DNA from 4 places in the Paenibacillus sp. 2TAB19 genome. Region 1 is predicted to be linked to each of the others. Evidence: riboswitches for the same ligand, from Rfam matches in the RefSeq annotation. Region 1 holds a riboswitch; each other region holds the start of a gene.
The links. Region 1 has a riboswitch for cyclic di-AMP ahead of AB4Z33_RS00180 (hypothetical protein). Riboswitches for the same ligand answer to the same signal wherever they lie in the genome.
Positions count from the first base shown of each region.

Region 2: another riboswitch for cyclic di-AMP. It lies ahead of AB4Z33_RS17355 (ABC transporter ATP-binding protein); the one in region 1 lies ahead of AB4Z33_RS00180 (hypothetical protein).
Region 3: another riboswitch for cyclic di-AMP. It lies ahead of AB4Z33_RS11530 (ubiquitin-like domain-containing protein); the one in region 1 lies ahead of AB4Z33_RS00180 (hypothetical protein).
Region 4: another riboswitch for cyclic di-AMP. It lies ahead of AB4Z33_RS20980 (TrkH family potassium uptake protein); the one in region 1 lies ahead of AB4Z33_RS00180 (hypothetical protein).

Region 1 is NZ_JBFRGE010000001.1:35,117-38,542, forward strand. It holds gene kdpA (potassium-transporting ATPase subunit KdpA) at 1-1,229, opposite strand, end outside; gene kdpF (K(+)-transporting ATPase subunit F) at 1,245-1,322, opposite strand; gene AB4Z33_RS00180 (hypothetical protein) at 1,465-1,860, opposite strand; cyclic di-AMP (ydaO/yuaA leader) riboswitch at 1,989-2,171, opposite strand; cyclic di-AMP (ydaO/yuaA leader) riboswitch at 2,198-2,404, opposite strand; cyclic di-AMP (ydaO/yuaA leader) riboswitch at 2,802-2,961, shown strand; gene AB4Z33_RS00185 (hypothetical protein) at 2,967-3,362, shown strand.
Region 2 is NZ_JBFRGE010000036.1:38,037-42,527, reverse strand. It holds gene AB4Z33_RS17365 (ABC transporter permease subunit) at 1-412, opposite strand, end outside; gene AB4Z33_RS17360 (ABC transporter permease subunit) at 439-1,236, opposite strand; gene AB4Z33_RS17355 (ABC transporter ATP-binding protein) at 1,243-2,127, opposite strand; cyclic di-AMP (ydaO/yuaA leader) riboswitch at 2,249-2,414, opposite strand; gene thiD (bifunctional hydroxymethylpyrimidine kinase/phosphomethylpyrimidine kinase) at 2,554-3,408, opposite strand; gene thiO (glycine oxidase ThiO) at 3,417-4,491, opposite strand, start outside.
Region 3 is NZ_JBFRGE010000020.1:79,421-83,911, reverse strand. It holds gene AB4Z33_RS11545 (AbrB/MazE/SpoVT family DNA-binding domain-containing protein) at 1-78, opposite strand, end outside; gene AB4Z33_RS11540 (HD domain-containing protein) at 353-1,660, shown strand; gene AB4Z33_RS11535 (TatD family hydrolase) at 1,668-2,441, shown strand; cyclic di-AMP (ydaO/yuaA leader) riboswitch at 2,626-2,811, shown strand; gene AB4Z33_RS11530 (ubiquitin-like domain-containing protein) at 3,066-4,214, shown strand; gene rnmV (ribonuclease M5) at 4,380-4,491, shown strand, end outside.
Region 4 is NZ_JBFRGE010000051.1:36,204-40,694, forward strand. It holds gene uvrC (excinuclease ABC subunit UvrC) at 1-585, shown strand, start outside; gene AB4Z33_RS20975 (CPBP family intramembrane glutamic endopeptidase) at 551-2,185, opposite strand; cyclic di-AMP (ydaO/yuaA leader) riboswitch at 2,433-2,607, shown strand; gene AB4Z33_RS20980 (TrkH family potassium uptake protein) at 2,702-4,048, shown strand; gene AB4Z33_RS20985 (potassium channel family protein) at 4,066-4,491, shown strand, end outside.

The sequences.
Region 1 (3,426 bases):
TCGATCTTCCGTCCGAGAAACTCCGGCGTCCGTCCAACCATAAGCCCGCATATAAACACGGCCAAGATAGCGTACATAAGCATATTAATTAGCCCTACGCCCTTGCCCCCGAATACGACGTTAAGCATCATTTCGGCCAGCGGCACCAGTCCGCCAAGCGGCGTAAGCGTATCGTGCATATTGTTGACCGTTCCTGTCGTCGCAGCCGCCGTCACCGTCGTGAAGAGAGCGGATTGCGCGATGCCGAATCGAACCTCTTTGCCCTCCATGCTTCCCTGCGAGGCGTCGATGCCAAGCGCGGTCATTGCCGGGTTGCCCATCTTCTCGGCGCCATAAGCAACGCCAAGGAATACGAGGAACAAAGTCATCATGGCCGAAAAAATGATCCAGCCCTGCTTTTTATTTTTGGCGAATAAACCGAATGTGTAAGGCAGTGCTGCTGGAAGAACCCACATGCACAAAATTTCGATGACATTCGTTAACGGATTCGGATTCTCGAACGGGTGAGCCGAGTTGACGCCGAAGAAGCCGCCGCCGTTCGTACCGAGATGCTTGATCGATTCCAGCGAAGCGACCGGTCCGATCGCAATTTGCTGCACCGCGCCCTCGAATGTCTTGATCGCGATCGTCGGATCGAGTGTCTGCGGTACTTGCAGCGCAACGAGAACGAGCGTAACGATAAAGGCCAACGGAAGGAAAATTCTCGTATGGGCTTTAACAAAGTCTTCGAAAAAGTTGCCGATCGTTTTTCCTTTGCTCGTAATGCCCCTTACGAACGCGATTGCGACTGAAAACCCGGTTGCAGCGGATGTGAACATCATCATCATGATGACCGCCATTTGCGAAAAATAAGACAAAGCGCTCTCGCCGCTGTAATGCTGCAGGTTCGTATTGGTCATGAAACTGATAATCGTATTAAACGTTAGCGTAGGCTCCATGCTCGCCATGCCGTTCGGATTAAGCGGCAGCGCATGCTGCAGCCGTAGAATCAGATAGCTGAAAGCTACCAAAATAATGTTCGTGGCGATGAAACTGAGCGCATACGTTTTCCAGCTCATGCCCGCTCGATTCTTAAGTCCAATCAACCTGTAAATGAACCGTTCCGATCCTCCATATACTTTATCGAGCCGGTTGGACTCGTTCGAGAATACGTGATACACATACGTTCCGAGCGGCTTCACAAGCAGCAGAAGAACGGCAATGACAATTAATAGCTGCAAAATATCCATCGTTGTTCCTCCTGGTTAAAATTTTTCCGGGTGAATTAAAGCATATAATAGGTAACCGAATACGAGCACCGCAAGCGCTGCTACGATAATCATTCGCCATCGCCCCCCGTTTGCTTAACAGCTCTGTCGCACCAAGCAAGAAAACCATAAAACAATCCGAAGCAAACGATTAAAGTACCAATCATGTACAGATCCATCAAGGCAGTTCCCTCCTGCTATAGACATTTACAAAAAGTTATTTTTTCAATAGAAACCCAATTTCGCCGGTTTGCGAATGTACGATGTGATCTGCGCCAAGACCTTTATATATGACTCTTGGATTCCAATGCGTAGTAATGACGTAGATCGATCTAGACGTCCAATCCCTGCAGCATTGTATGAACCTGCAGCTAAGAGCTAAGCTGCTCTCAAAGATGAATACATCTCCAATGACCTTTTCCGGTATCATCCAACTATTCCTGTCATTAGTATTCACGTATAAAACGTTATTAAGTCCATGCTTACGAAGTTGTCTTTCCTCTAGCTTGCTGTTCGTCAGGACGATGAACGGCAGTCCGCGAAATACCAATGTTTTTATGAATGCTTTGCCAGCTTCATTAAGCCCGGCAACGATAATATGCTCCTCGCCCAACGGCAATCTCCTCCGAATTTCTGTAAAAAGGCAACAAAAAAGAAGCCTGCGGGAAAAGAGGACCTTTCCCCGCGGGCTTCTTCGGAGGCATGGCTAAGGAAGCCATGCCGAATCGGCACTGCGATGGTTGCCTCTCTCGATTACGCTTACGAGGTTAGCTGTCGGATTCGGGCGTGAGAGTCGCCCTACGCAAGGCAGTTAAGCCTTGCGATTCACCCCATGAGCACCTATGCGGCCGACTCCATCGCGGCGCATCGCTCTTTGGTTCCCCCGTTCCCGCAGACTGCTGCGGAACTCAGCGATAAAATAGCAATTAAAAACGAATCGTTGTATCATTCCTCTCTCCAAACCACGCTTACGAGGTTAGCTGTCGGATTCGGGCGGTGAGAGTCGCCCTACTTCGAAGCGGCATCCATGGTGCTGCCTCTTCGAAGATTCACCCCTGCCGTGCTGTCGTCCGACTCTCACATCGTACAAACGCACCGCTTCACATTTGGTTCCCCCGCTTTCCGCTTGCCTCGCGGAAACTCAGCGATCAGTCCATCGCAACTTCAATTGCGAATCCTGTATCGAATCTTACTCCCAGCCAAATTTTATGTAAAGCAGGTCCAGCGTCCATATTGGATAATATAGGAGCTTATAGAGTGATCGTTAACGTTTTCAAAAAGTTATAGCTCGATATTACTCACTTTTTCGCCAATTATCTCTCGTTTTTTGAAATTACATATATGCCTGAATTTCTTATCCAACACGCGCAAGCATGCTTTTTTTCAAATCATAAATAACAGAAGTAAAAACGAGTATTCCATCGAAAAAGCCTCTTTTCATGGATAAAATGATCGTCGCTCCTCTAATTTGCTCTTAGAGCGTCTTGTGCAACAAAATGAACCTTTTACAAATGCTTCGAATCGGTTTAGGATAGACGTCGAGCCGAAAAAGGCATATCATTATCGCTGAATTTGTCCATAGGATAAAGCGGGGGAACCAACAAGAGCAATCGTTCGATTGTTCGAATGGGGTGAATCCGAGGCAATGCCTCGGTAGGGCAGCTCTCTAGTCCGAATCCGTCAGCTAACCTCGTAAGCGAATAGAGGAGAGAATTTCATATGTTCACACAAGCACAAATCGACGAGCCATTACCTTCTTGCACCAACGACTGCCTGGTGCTAATCATTCGAAGAATCGAGATGTTCGTCATTCCTGATTACGACGGTTATTGCGCCGGGTATCGCGTCTGTCTCCATTTAACAACGACTAATGGATTAGGCTGGGGTGAGTTGTTCGTGAATGAAGCAGATAAACCGGCAGACTGGATCAGATGGGGCGGCATGCTGCATCGTTATATAGGTGTGATGCATGCTGAGGAAAGCCTCGTTGACAATCGCATTAACAGTTTGTTCAACGACGCGCTTCTTCACGTTCGGAATGACAAGAGTACGTTAAATCCCGCCAAGAMTGGAGATTTACTGAAGTGCTCCGTTTCCTATATCTCACTGTTTTAAGAGTAAGTTGTCAGAATATTTAGCGAAAAGCATTTACAAATGGTGCGAATAGATTTATAATATA
Region 2 (4,491 bases), on a different contig from region 1:
AAACCCAGGCAACGATATTTAATATAAGGATATTGGCTAACGCCCCCAGTATTTTCGCCGTAACGATTTGATTGCGCGATGCCGGTTTCGTGAATAAGAACTCTGCCGTTTTATCCCGTTCTTCCTTTGCGATAATATTGGCTCCGAGCATGACCGCATGGATCGTTGCCATCAACAAAAAGTATATGGCCAAGATTCCAAAATAACCGCTAGCCTTGGATAGATCCAGATCCCCCGAGCCCATAAACGCTTTGAGAGCTTTGGGCATATCCTTCATCATGCTGTTAAGTTGTCCGCTTGCTGCCGTTGCTTCATATTTGTTCATACCGCTTGCAAGCAACAGAATGATTCCAATGCTCCAAAAAATAATCGATTTTCGGTACGTTTTCATTTCCCTGTAAAAAACATTCATTTTGCACCCCACCCTGTCGTTTTCTCTTATACAGCATGAACATCTTTTTTCCTATAGACGGCGTAGCTGACAGCGATGGAAACGATAATGATGCCGATGGCTGCCGCGAGATAGGAAGCTTCATACTTGGAGCTTTCGATAATCAGCTTAGGGTCAAAATATTTGAATGGCGACAAATAACGTTTGGCGCCATCATCGCCTGCCGCTACGAGCATGCCGATTACAAAAAAGGCGAACACGGTACCGAGCGAAACGGATAACACAGCCTTGATCTTAGGAAACACAACGGAAACGATAATGCCTATGGCAAGGAAAATGAGCTGTATAAACAACAAGGTTAACGAAATCATAAAGAATAGTTTCCCGCTATAATCTTCCGTCTTCATCTGGACTGCCATGAGGTTTGCCGCAATGAGATATAGAACATTCGTAACCGCTAATGAAACAACGGCAGCCATCAGCTTGGAAGTCATTATTTGCGTACGCGTTACGGGTTTCGTTAAGAGAAAGTCTGCTGTTTTCTCACGGACCTCCTTGGAAACAATCGACGTTCCCAGAATCATCGCTTGAATAGCGCCGCAGAGCGTAATGTACATGAAAATATAAGAATAAAAGCCTAATAGGGTCCCTATGCTTTCGAGCTCAATTCCGAGCGCTTTTCTGACGCCTTCGGGATAGCCTTCCAGCACTTTGGTAAATTCGTCAATGTCCTTGGACATGCCAGGAAAGAGCGAGAGGAATAAGATCATGATGCCTATTAAAGAGAGCGTCCATATCAGCATCGATTTTCTGTACGCCTTCAACTCATGCACAAACATATTCATCGCCGATCAGACCCCTTTTTCATAATAATGCATAAAGATTTCCTCAAGGTTCGGCTCTTCGATCCACAAGTTCTCAATTTCAATTTCAGCTATCTTTCTCATCACATGGTTTATATTGCCTTTAAATAAAAAGCTCGTTGATTTCCCGTTCACCGAAATATTGTTCACGCCGGCCATATTGAAAAAATCGGGTTCAAGTTGTTCTGACGTATCTACCGTAAACTTTTTGTAGTTATTTTCTTTTAAAGTACTGATTTTTTCGACCGTAACGATTTTTCCCTCTTTAATAATCGCTACTCGATTACATAACCGCTGAACTTCGCTTAAGATATGGGAGGAGAATAAAATCGTGGCTCCTTTTTCATTCTCTTCTTCAAGCAATTCGAAAAACTTTTGCTGCATGAGCGGATCAAGGCCGCTGGTAGGTTCATCAAGAATAATGAGCTTCGGACTATGGAGCAGACCTTGAACGATACCCACTTTCTTTTTGTTGCCTAAAGACAGGTCATCTATTTTTTTCGTTAGATCCAGATCCATCATTTCAGCCAATTCTTTTATTCTTTTTTTGCAATCCTTTTTGAAAAAGCTGGCTGAGTAATTCAACAAGTCTGCGACCTTCATATTGTCGTAATAAAAAACCTCCGACGGCAAATAACCGATTTCCTTTTTGATTTCCGGAGCAAACTTGATGCAGTCTTTACCGAATATCGTAGCGCTGCCGCTTGTCGGATAGATGAGAGACAATAACGTTCGGATCGTCGTTGATTTACCTGCCCCGTTCGGCCCGATAAACCCAAAAATTTCTCCCTCTTCAATGGAAAAACTAATATCAGTTATTCCTCTTGCTTTGCCGTACGTTTTGGTCAGTTTGTTAATTTCGATCGCATTCATTGGGCAGCCTCCTCGTAATTTCCATGCTTATACGCAACAAAAAGAAGCCCAGAGAGCAGAGATACTCTACTCTCGGACTTCTTGCATAACGAAAAAGACGAGCCTATGCAAGGCACGATCGCGGTTCTCTCTCAATACGCTTACGAGGTTAGCTGTCGGATTCGGGCTTGAGAGTGCCCTACCTCATACTTGCTAAGGCAAGCGAAAGGATTCACCCCATGAAACCATTCGGATGGTTTCGGTCGGGTCCCCCGTTTCCCTGTTTGGGAATTTAGCGTTTGACTCATTTAGTTGTTGAACAAATCATACGCCCAACCTTATGCAAAGTAAAACCGAAATTCAGAGGGTTTTAGCTGATTTTTGATCCAATCCTTGAATGGCATCGGCTTAATTGGGCAGTAGCACTTATTATCGATAAGTATGCCATTATTTGCTTGTATTTTCGTCATATAGCATGGAGATAGACGTTCGGCTGCGCTTGTACGCCCAGTGGTTCGTTGGTCCCCGGCCGCCGCCGATATGTATCGCGTTTTCGATTGCCGCTTGGATGAAAGCTTTGGCCTCTCGCATAGCGCTCTCGACATCAAGCCCGCGAGCGAGCCCTGCTGCCAGAGCAGCTGAGAATGTGCATCCCGTACCATGCGTATGTCCCGTAGCGATGCGTTTGCCTGCCAGCTCGGTGAAATAGCGGCCGTCAAACAGCAAATCCACGGCTTCCGCCCCCGCGTCATGACCGCCTTTGATAATGACATAACGAGCACCGAAGCCGGCCAGTTTCCTTGCCGCTTCTTCTTTATCCGTCTTGCTCAGAATCGAGCTGCCCGTAATCTGCTCCGCTTCCGGTATGTTAGGCGTCACGACTGCCGTAAGCGGCAATAGCTTGCCCGTTAGGGCGCGAATTGCCTCTTCTTGCAGCAGCACGGCACCGCCCTTCGCTACCATGACGGGATCCACGACAACCTTCGTCCATCCGAACGTCCGGATCGCTTCGGCAACCGCAAGTATGATTTCGCTGCTGAACAGCATGCCCGTCTTAACGGCATCTACTCCGATATCATTGCCTACCGCATGGATCTGCTGAGTAATCGCATCCGTACTCATCGGGTATACGCCATGTACGCTAAGCGTATTCTGGGCAGTCACCGCCGTGATTGCGGACATACCGAAGACGCCAAGCTCTTGGAACGTTTTCAGATCGGCCTGAATGCCCGCGCCTCCGCCGCTATCGGAACCAGCGATTGTTAAAGCCTTTGCAACCTGTTGCCTTGAATAGGTATCCATCTATACGCTCAACCCCTTCTTCCAAACCGTTCCGGTGAGAAAGCTTGATTATATTCGGCTGTTTCCTTGCCTTCCAGGCAATCGGCTGCAAGCATGGCCGTAGCCGGACTAAGCAGAATGCCGTTGCGATAATGACCGACCGCGAATGCGACATGGCTGGCTTCCTTCAAAGAGCCAATCAAAGGAAAACCGTCTTGCGTGGAAGGACGTAAGCCTGCCCATCGGTGAAACGGGGTCTCGTTCTCAAGGAAAGGAAACGCTTGTTTATTCCATTTCCTTAGACGGTCGATCCCCTTATCCGTTACCGAAGTATCGAAGCCGGCAACATCCTCCGAGGCTCCGCATACTAACGTACCGTTCTCTTTGCCTACCAAATAACCCTGATTGCTGAACACCATATGCCGAACAGGCTTATCTTCTGCCTCGTATGCACAGATCTGGCCTCGAATCGGGTACACGGGAATGCGGATGCCGAACGTATCGGCAAGCTCCTGCACCCATGCCCCGGAGCATACAAGCAGTCTGTCCGCGCTGAACGAGCGTTGATCCGCAGACTGAACGGATATTTCATCCCGCCATTCGGCGATGGACAGCTTGCCTAGATTCTCATGAATGATGACCCCTGTTAATCGACACGCCTGCTCAAGCGCGCTTACGTAGTGCGGCGCGTAAAGATGGCTCTCTTCCGGCGTATGAAGAGCTGCCCGTACGTTCCTCGATAGATTAGGCTCCAGAGCGAACAACGCATCTCCTTTCAGAATGCTGCCGGAGGATCCATGCTGCTGCTGCCATAGGAGCCTGCCTTCCAGAGCGAGCAAATCCGCGTCATGGTATGCAATATAAAGGCTGCCCGAATTGGTGTATTCGAAATCGCAGCCCGAAACCTGCTTGACCATTTGTTGCCAATCAGGGTATAACTGCAGGCTTTGCAGACAAAATCGGAAAAAGGCATCTGGGCTCTCTACATTTTCGGAATAAGGCGCCAGCATGCCCGCGGCCGCACCGGAAGCCTGCCCGCCGCAACGATTGATTTCCAGCACCATGACCTGATGGCCCCGTCTCTGCAATTCCAGCGCGCAGGAT
Region 3 (4,491 bases), on a different contig from region 1:
CGTACGGCGCAATTCAATCGGAATAACAACTCGTCCCAATTCGTCCACTTTACGGACAATCCCTGTTGATTTCATCATGATCTATCAATCCCTCTCTTAGATAAATTGTTTCGCCATCGTTCGACATGTTTCTTAGGTTTATGTCTATAATAATACCAACGATTCCCAAAATAGTCAACCTAAAAATTTACTATAAATATCCGTATTTACGGGCATTTGACTACGAAATGGGGGCATACTACTCTGTAATAGAATACAACAGCTTCGACAATTTGGAAACTATTAAACGACACTATTCGACATTAATTCGACATAATGTGTCGAAACTATGAACGAAGGAGATGATCATAAAATGAGAGAGCCGCTTCAGGAAGAGAAGGTATTCAAGGATCCCGTACACCATTATATATACGTACAAGACCAAACGATTTGGGACCTTATTAACACCAAAGAATTTCAACGTTTGCGCCGAATTCGGCAATTAGGGACGTCCTACTTAACATTCCATGGCGCAGAGCACAGCCGTTTCTCCCATTCGCTGGGCGTATATGAAATTACGAGAAAAATTATTTCGCAGTTCGAGCGCAATAGCTTCCATGACTGGCCGAAGGAAGAGCGGCTCGTATCATTATGCGCGGCGCTGCTTCATGATGTCGGTCACGGTCCGTTCTCCCATTCGCTTGAAGAGGTATTCGATACCGATCATGAGGAATGGACGTGCAAAATTATTTTGGAGGATACGGAAATCAATCGAGTATTGCGGGCCGTATCCGAAGATTTTCCGAGCCACGTTGCTGCCGTCATTCAGAAAAAATATCCAAAACCGATCGTTGTCAGCTTGATATCAAGCCAAATGGATGCGGACCGGATGGATTATTTGCTCCGAGATGCTTATTTTACGGGAGTAAATTACGGTAATTTTGATTTGGAGCGCATTTTGCGGGTGATGCGGCCTTACAAAGGGCAAATTGTGGTTAAGGAAAGCGGCATGCATGCGGTGGAGCATTATTTGATGTCGCGTTACCAGATGTATTGGCAGATTTACTTCCATCCGGTTACGAGGAGCTCGGAAATTATTTTGAGGCAAATTTTCCGCCGGGCGAAAGAGCTGTACGAGAAGGGTTATTCCTTCTTATGGATGCCAGAGTCGGTCAAGCGGCTGCTCGATAATACGATGGCCGTCAGCGATTATTTGAAGCTGGATGAAGCGCTTGCGCAGACGGCTTTCATGCAATGGGCCGAAGAGGACGATTCACTGCTGGCCGACCTATGCGACCGCTTCCTGAATCGACGATTATACAAGTACATAACGATCGATGATCCTGAGCCTACTTTATTAGAAGAAATACGTTTGCTGTTCCTCTCAATCGGCATGATTCCGGAGTACCATATGGAGCTGGATTTCCCGTTCGATCTGCCGTATGACGTGTATCGTCCCGACAGACAAGAGGGTGAAAAGAAAGAAAAAGCGCCGATTTTGTTGTTGGATCATCAGGATGAAATAAGTGAAATATCGGCTAAATCCGACATTGTTAGATCGATCACCGGTTTACATCAGGGACAGTATCATTTGTATTTTCCAGAGGAGCCGCTCAGGATGAATATTTCGCAGATTAGTCCTCATTTGAAACAACTATTTCAGCTTAATGAAGGAGTATAACATCAACATGACATATTTATTTGATACGCATACCCATCTAGACTCACATAAGTTCGACGAGGACCGTAAAGAGGTAATTGAGCGAGCGAGAGAAGCGGGCGTTGATCTGCTGCTCAATATCGGCTTCAATCGGGAGACGATCCCGACAACGATTGCGCTTGCGGAAGCTTATGACTTTATCTACGCAGCGGTTGGCTGGCACCCTGTCGACAGCATCGATATGACGCCAGACGACTTGGAATGGATTGAACGTCTATGCGAGCATCCGAAAGTTGTCGCAATAGGCGAGATAGGACTTGATTACCATTGGGACACTTCACCTAAGGATGTGCAGCATCGTGTATTTCGGGAGCAGATTAGGCTGGCGCGAAAGGTGAAGAAGCCGATCGTCATCCACAATAGGGATGCGCATGAGGATATCGTTAAGATCTTGCGCGAGGAGAATGCGGCAGAGGTTGGAGGCGTCATGCACTGCTATTCCGGCAGTTGGGAGACGGCCAAAGCCTGCCTCGATATGAACTTCTATATCTCGTTCGGGGGACCGGTTACATTCCAAAATGCACGCGTGCCAAAAGAGGTGCTGAAGCAAGTTCCATTGGATCGATTATTGATCGAAACGGACGCCCCTTATTTGACCCCTCACCCGTTCCGAGGGAAGCGAAATGAGTCCGCTTACGTCTCTCTTGTCGCCCAGTCTGCTGCCGAGCTATTGGGTAAATCCGTGGAAGAAATAGCCAAAATTACGACCGAAAACGGTAAAAAATGTTTTGGTATTGTTTAAAAACGGTAGGAAACGAGAGATTCAATGACCTTTTAGGCGATAAAACTGGATTTTGTTCAGGAAATCTTTAATCTTTTCCGACTTTAACCAGCTTTTTCGCTTAAATCGTCTTTTATCGCTTCTTTACAACAGACCGCCCGTGAAGGTATGATTCATTTCAGAGTTATTACTTTTTGTATTGGATTTCCAGTTTGCGCTTAATCTCCGGAAGGAGAACGGGGGACCCAAGTGCGGGTATTTGAAGGACCGCGCTTTGATCTTTTCAGGGGTGAATTTCGAAGCCATTGCCATGAGCATTGCGATTTCGAATAGGGCAGCTCTCTTGCCCGAATCCGTCAGCTAACCTCGTAAGCGTTCATAGAGAGCGATCAACCTCGTGCACCCATTTTTATGATATCTCGTGTAGACATCCGAGAAGCCACGATACAGATCCTCTGTCGACGGCTTCTTTTTATTTTCGAATAATCGGGAAATCGTCGTCATAGGGTTAGTCATGGAGGTGAGAGGATCGAGAAAAGAAGTAGAATTACTGGATTGCGTGCTCGCACGCCAATATACTATAGTCGCGTCAGTTGTAATCATGCGTAACACTTGGCGGCGGGGCTATGAAGGAGGACCGATGAAATGGGCACAATCCAGGTAAAGGACACCCATGGGAAACGATCATCCAGCATGTCTTTCGCAATGCGATGGAAGCATGAAAATTTGCGTTTGATACTACTCAGTGCTATTATCTCAATCGCTATGACTTTCATGTTACTGGTGTTGTTGTACGGAACGGCTGTCAAAAGCGTCTCCGTAGTAGTGAATGGACAAGAAACCGTTGTAGAAACAAAGCAATGGGTCCTGCAACGCCTACTGGATGAACAAGCTATTACGATTGGCGAGCATGACAAGGTTTCGGTGCCTCTGAATGCAGCCATTAAAGACGGCGATCGCGTTGAAATTAATCATGCGGTGGCGGTCAATGTAACGGCGGATGGCAAGACATCAACGGTGTACACGACAGAAGGAACTGTGCAAGCGGCGATCGAGCAATTAAATATTTCTGTTCGTAATCATGATAAAGTAGTACCGTCGCTTAACTCATCTGTCGAAGAGGATATGTCGGTAACCGTTGTACGCGTCGATACGAAAGTATCGGAGAGCGAGCGGGCGATGCCATTCTCTATCGTGAAGAAAGAAGATCCGACGCTGGAGGTCGGCAAGGAGAAGCTGATCCAGACCGGTAAGCAAGGCCTTATCGTTGAGCATATTCAGAAGCAGTACGAGGATGGCGTGCTTGTTTCTAAGCAAATGGTCAGCAAAGTAATCGAGACCGCTGCTGTCGATCAAGTCGTGGCAGTCGGTACGAAGAAGCCTGAGCCGAAGGTAACCGTGCTCTCTAACAGTAGTCCTACTGTGGAGACGTTGACGAAGAACGGTGTAACGCTTAAGGCGAAGAGCATCTTGAAGAACGTCACGTTAACTGCGTATTCCGCTGGCGTGGAATCGACGGGCAAGGACGAAAGCCACCCTCAATACGGCATTACGGCGTCCGGAACGAAAGTGACGGAAGGAAGAACGATCGCGGTTGATCCGAAGGTAATCCCGATCGGCTGGTGGGTATTCATTGAAGGCATCGGATTCCGCCGGGCAGAGGATACGGGAAGCGCAATAAAGGGCAATAAGATCGACGTGTATTTCGGCAGTCAGAAGACTGCGGAGAAGTTCGGACGCAAGAAGGGTTACACCGTGTACGTTATTGGACCGAACAAACCGTCATCCACTTAGTGCTTTATCGGCAGCTAACTGTTTATCATCATCTTATCGTAATGTACAATTAAATATGCCATCATAAGAAGAGGCTAAGCCTCTTCTTTTTGTAGTTTTATTGACGCAAATAAGGCAGCAATTGTTGCAGAGTTATTTAAGTAAATGAGGAAGGGAATGATCTTAGTGATTAAGGAGATCATTGTCGTAGAGGGCAAGGATGATACCGTCGCGGTGAAGCGCGCAGTAGAAGCCGATACGATCGAGACGAACGGTTCGGCGATAGGCGATGAGGTGC
Region 4 (4,491 bases), on a different contig from region 1:
TTCACGGACGGCAAGCCGGACAAGAAAGAGTACCGCAAATATAAGGTGAAGACCGTAACAGGACCCGACGATTACGAAACGATGCGCGAAGTCATTCGCAGACGCTATGAGCGCGTCCTTAAGGAGCAGCTGACGCCGCCTGATCTAATCGTCGTCGACGGCGGCAGAGGGCAAATATCGGCCGCTCTGGACGTGCTGGAGAACGAGCTTGGCTTATCCATTCCGGTCTGCGGCCTCGTGAAGGATGCGAAGCATAAGACGGCGCAGCTCATGACGGGCGATCCGCCTGAGGTCGTGCCTTTACCGCGCGACAGTCAGGAGTTCTATCTGCTTCAGCGCATACAAGATGAGGTGCATCGTTACGCAATCTCGTTCCATCGCGAGCAGCGCGCCAAGTCGATGGTAGAATCGAAGCTCGATTCGATTCCCGGCATTGGCGAGAAGCGGCGTAAGCTGCTGCTCAAGCATTTTGGTTCGATTCGCAAAATAAAAGAGGCCTCCGTCGAAGACTTCAGGCCTCTCTCTATCGGGGAAAAGCTGGCTGGTCAAATTATTGCTGCTCTAAATGAGGAGGAATCGTCGTAATCGGCGGTTTCTTCTCTTTTTTGTCATCCAAATACTTAATCCCATATGCGATTAGAATCGGCAAAATAACGAAGAAGATGCCTGATGCGATATCGAACGCCGAACCGACGGTAACAATAGTAAGCGCTACGCCGACGCTGTTGAATATCGCATGCGTGAACATCGCCGTAATTAAGCCGTATCTGACGAAGATGAAGCTGAAGATGAGCCCGATAATCATTAGCTCGATGAGCCTTGTCGACGACGGGTATAGCGGGTACATGACGTGGCCGAGCGCCCATGATGCGGTTGGAATAATGGCTGCTACGAACGTATTTTTGAACCATTTGCGGAACAGGCCGATGCCGAAGAATCGGAATACGGCTTCTTCGGATATAGCTGCCGCCCAAGCCAGCACGGGCATGAGCCATAGATAACTCATGTTGTACGGCGATTGCGTAACGTCGCTGGTCGACCATGTGCCGATCGTGAACTTCAAGCCGATGAAGATGGCCGCCTGCAGCGCGAACAGAATAGCAGCGAAGCAGTAGCCAAGCCCCATGCTGCGCCACACGTACGTTCCGTACCCAGGCTGGCCGAAACGCGGCCATAAGGAGCGTCCTTGCGCCTTCCACAAGCCGTCGCCCGCCACAAGCGAGATATAGATCGAGCCGGCCATCGGAATAGACAATAGGACGGTGAATATGGCGGTAATCAGAATCGTCTGACCGCCGAGCTCATTTTCGCCAAGCGATGCTCTAACTCCGTCGAGTACGTTCATATTGATAATGACATACGTAACGAAGTAAATGATAGTGAGTACGATTCCTCGCTTGAATGACGTATGTCCTCGGTAAAGGACGGCGTAGATGACTGCAAGCACGAACAGGATGAAGCTTATGAGGAAGTAGCCGAAGCCGGTCATGAATTGCGCCCACTTGTCTTGGGCTTTCACATAGTCCCTATACTCAGCCGGCGCAATGAAGGCTGGCTTGTATTTCGTCATAACGGGCTCGCCGTCGATCAAGCTTACGGCAATCGTCACTTGCAGCTTCGATTCGCCGATCGAATGGTCGCTTGGGCTAACTCCCCACTCGCCGTTCGGATAGGCCGCTCCGCTTGCAAGCTCCTCTGCACGGAACCCTTGCTCCTRGAGCAATGCGATGCTCAGCTTATCGATTTCTGGATTGTCGTCCTGAACAGGCTCGCCGCCATGCAGATTCCAGGCCACGATACGTTCAGTCTGCATATGGACGTAGACGAATCCTTTGCCGCCTGCCCCTTCAAAGTCCACCTCGACTTGATATGTATCGGTTGGAAATTGTTTATCGTATAGATCGGCATACGCCTCTGTCAGCTCATCACGCGTAAGGTAGCCGTTCATTAGCTTGTCGGATTGATGGACGGCTTTGGCGGAATCCACCTCTCGTCCTACGAGCTTCTCGGCGAACGACGCGGCTGCCTGCTCCGCTTGTGCTTTGCTAATGGCTCTGCCGCCTAGCTCATCRGAAGAGCTCGCCTTTATTAGCGGGACGATATCGACGAACATGTAAATGAGAAGACAAATAACGGCTGCCCATATGTAACGCTTCCATTCCTTGTGTTTAATTGAATCGATCATCAGTTCACCTCATGCGTATAGGAGTAGGATGAAGCATACTATACTACCATATCACAACGTTCCCTGAATTATCCATTGAAACTAGGTCTTTATTTTCATAATCCCGCGAAATAACGATGTTCATGAAGTGTAGGGCAAGGTGAAGCGCATAACTGCGTCTTTTTGGTCGAATATAGCCTCTAATGTGAGAAAAGGGAGCTTTATGCAAGGGCGTATTTGGGCTTATAATCGTTATCGTCATACCAAATGAATAGCACAGCCGAATTTCCTTAGGAAAACGGGGGAACCATATTGTTGCCGGGCATCCGGCGGCATGGGGTGAATTTCTACATTGCCGGAGCGCAGCTTCAGGCGATTGAATAGGGCTGCCTGTCCAGGCCCGAATCCGTCAGCTAACCTCGTAGGCGTATTGGAACAGGACTCATCTTCTTGAGCACTTGAGCTTCCAGTGCTTTTTTTTGTGCGCTTATAACGATAACGCAGTAGATTTTCGAAGATTGAGGTGCACAATATAAGATGAAATTCGCATGYATTTGGGACGTGAAGAACTGGTCTCCGCCGAGGATACTTGTTAGCGGCTTCGCGCTCATTATATTCATTGGGGCATTTTTGCTCTCTTTGCCCTTCGCCTCGGCAACAGGCGAACGGCTGAACTTCATAGACGCTTTGTTCACGGCGACTTCAGCGACATGCGTGACCGGCCTCGTCGTCGTCGATACCGGCACCTATTTCTCGACAGCCGGCCAGATCGTTCTGACGGTGCTGTTCCAGCTTGGCGGCCTCGGCTTCATGACGATGGCAACGCTAATCGCGCTCGTTTTGCGGCGGAAAATATCGCTGCGCGAGAGGCTGATTCTTCAAGAGGCGATGAATCAGACAAGCATGGAGGGCATTATTAGGCTAATTCGCCGCGTCATCTACTACTCGCTGTCTATTGAACTCGTCGGGATGCTGCTTTTCACGTTCCGGTTCTCGTTCGATATGCCGCTTGGCAAGGCAGCTTTCTTCGGCGCTTTCCACGCCGTATCGCTGTTCAACAACGCCGGCTTCGATATTTTCGGAGATTACCGCAGCTTAACGCTGTATGTGTCCGATCCAATCGTTAATATTGCCGCAATGATGCTAATCGTATTCGGAGGACTCGGCTTCGTCGTTATGTCAGATCTAATGGAATATCGGAAGAAGCGCAAGCTGTCGCTGCATAGTAAAATCGTTCTCGCCATGACGGGGACATTGATCGCGTTAGGCGCGATTGTGTTGTTTGTTTTCGAATTCACGAACCCCCTCACGCTCGGCTCGCTCGATTGGGGAGGCAAGATATGGGCCTCATTATTCCAATCCATTACACCGCGTACGGCTGGCGCCAATACGCTCGATTATACAGCTCTAAGGCAGGCTACCGTCTTCTTTACGATCATCCTTATGTTCATCGGCGCATCGCCGGGCTCGACGGGGGGCGGCATTAAAACCACGACGTTCACGGTGCTTGTCGGCGCCGTAATCTCGATGATTCGCGGACGTGAGGATATCGTCTTCTTCCGCTATCGGCTTGCCAAGGACCGCATATTCAAGGCGCTGACGATTACGATTTTGTCGTTAACGCTCGTCGTGGTCGTGACGATGATTCTTGCAACGATCGAGAATCAGCCGTTCATGAAAATATTGTTCGAGGCAACATCCGCGTTCGGCACCGTAGGACTATCCATTGGATTGACCCCGGAGCTTAGCGATATTAGCAAAATGATTATTGCATTCACGATGTTTGCCGGTCGGCTAGGTCCATTAACGCTCGCTTATGCGCTTGGGCCTGGAACAGATAAAGAATTGTACCGGTATCCGGAAGGTAAAATAACAATTGGATAGGGGATTTACAGGTGGCTATCAAACGCAGTCAGTTTGTCATTGTGGGCTTGGGGCGGTTCGGCTCAAGCCTTGGAAGGGAACTCATCGAGCTTGGTCATGAAGTGCTCGGCATCGATAAGGATGAAGAAACGGTGCAGGATATGAGCAGCGTGCTAACGTACGCCGTATCGGCGGATTGCACGGATGAGGAGACGCTTCGCTCGCTAGGCGTACGCAACTTCGACTGCGGCGTCGTTGCGATCGGCGATGACATTCAGGCGAGCATTCTAACTGCCATATTATTGAAGGATCTTGGCGTGAAGAAGGTTGTCGCGAAGGCGATGTCCGAGCTGCACGGCCGTGTGCTTGAGAAGATCGGCGTTGACAGGGTCGTCTATCCGGAGAGGGATATGGGCATTAGGGTTGCGCATCAGCTCGTATCGCCAAACCTGCTTGATTATATC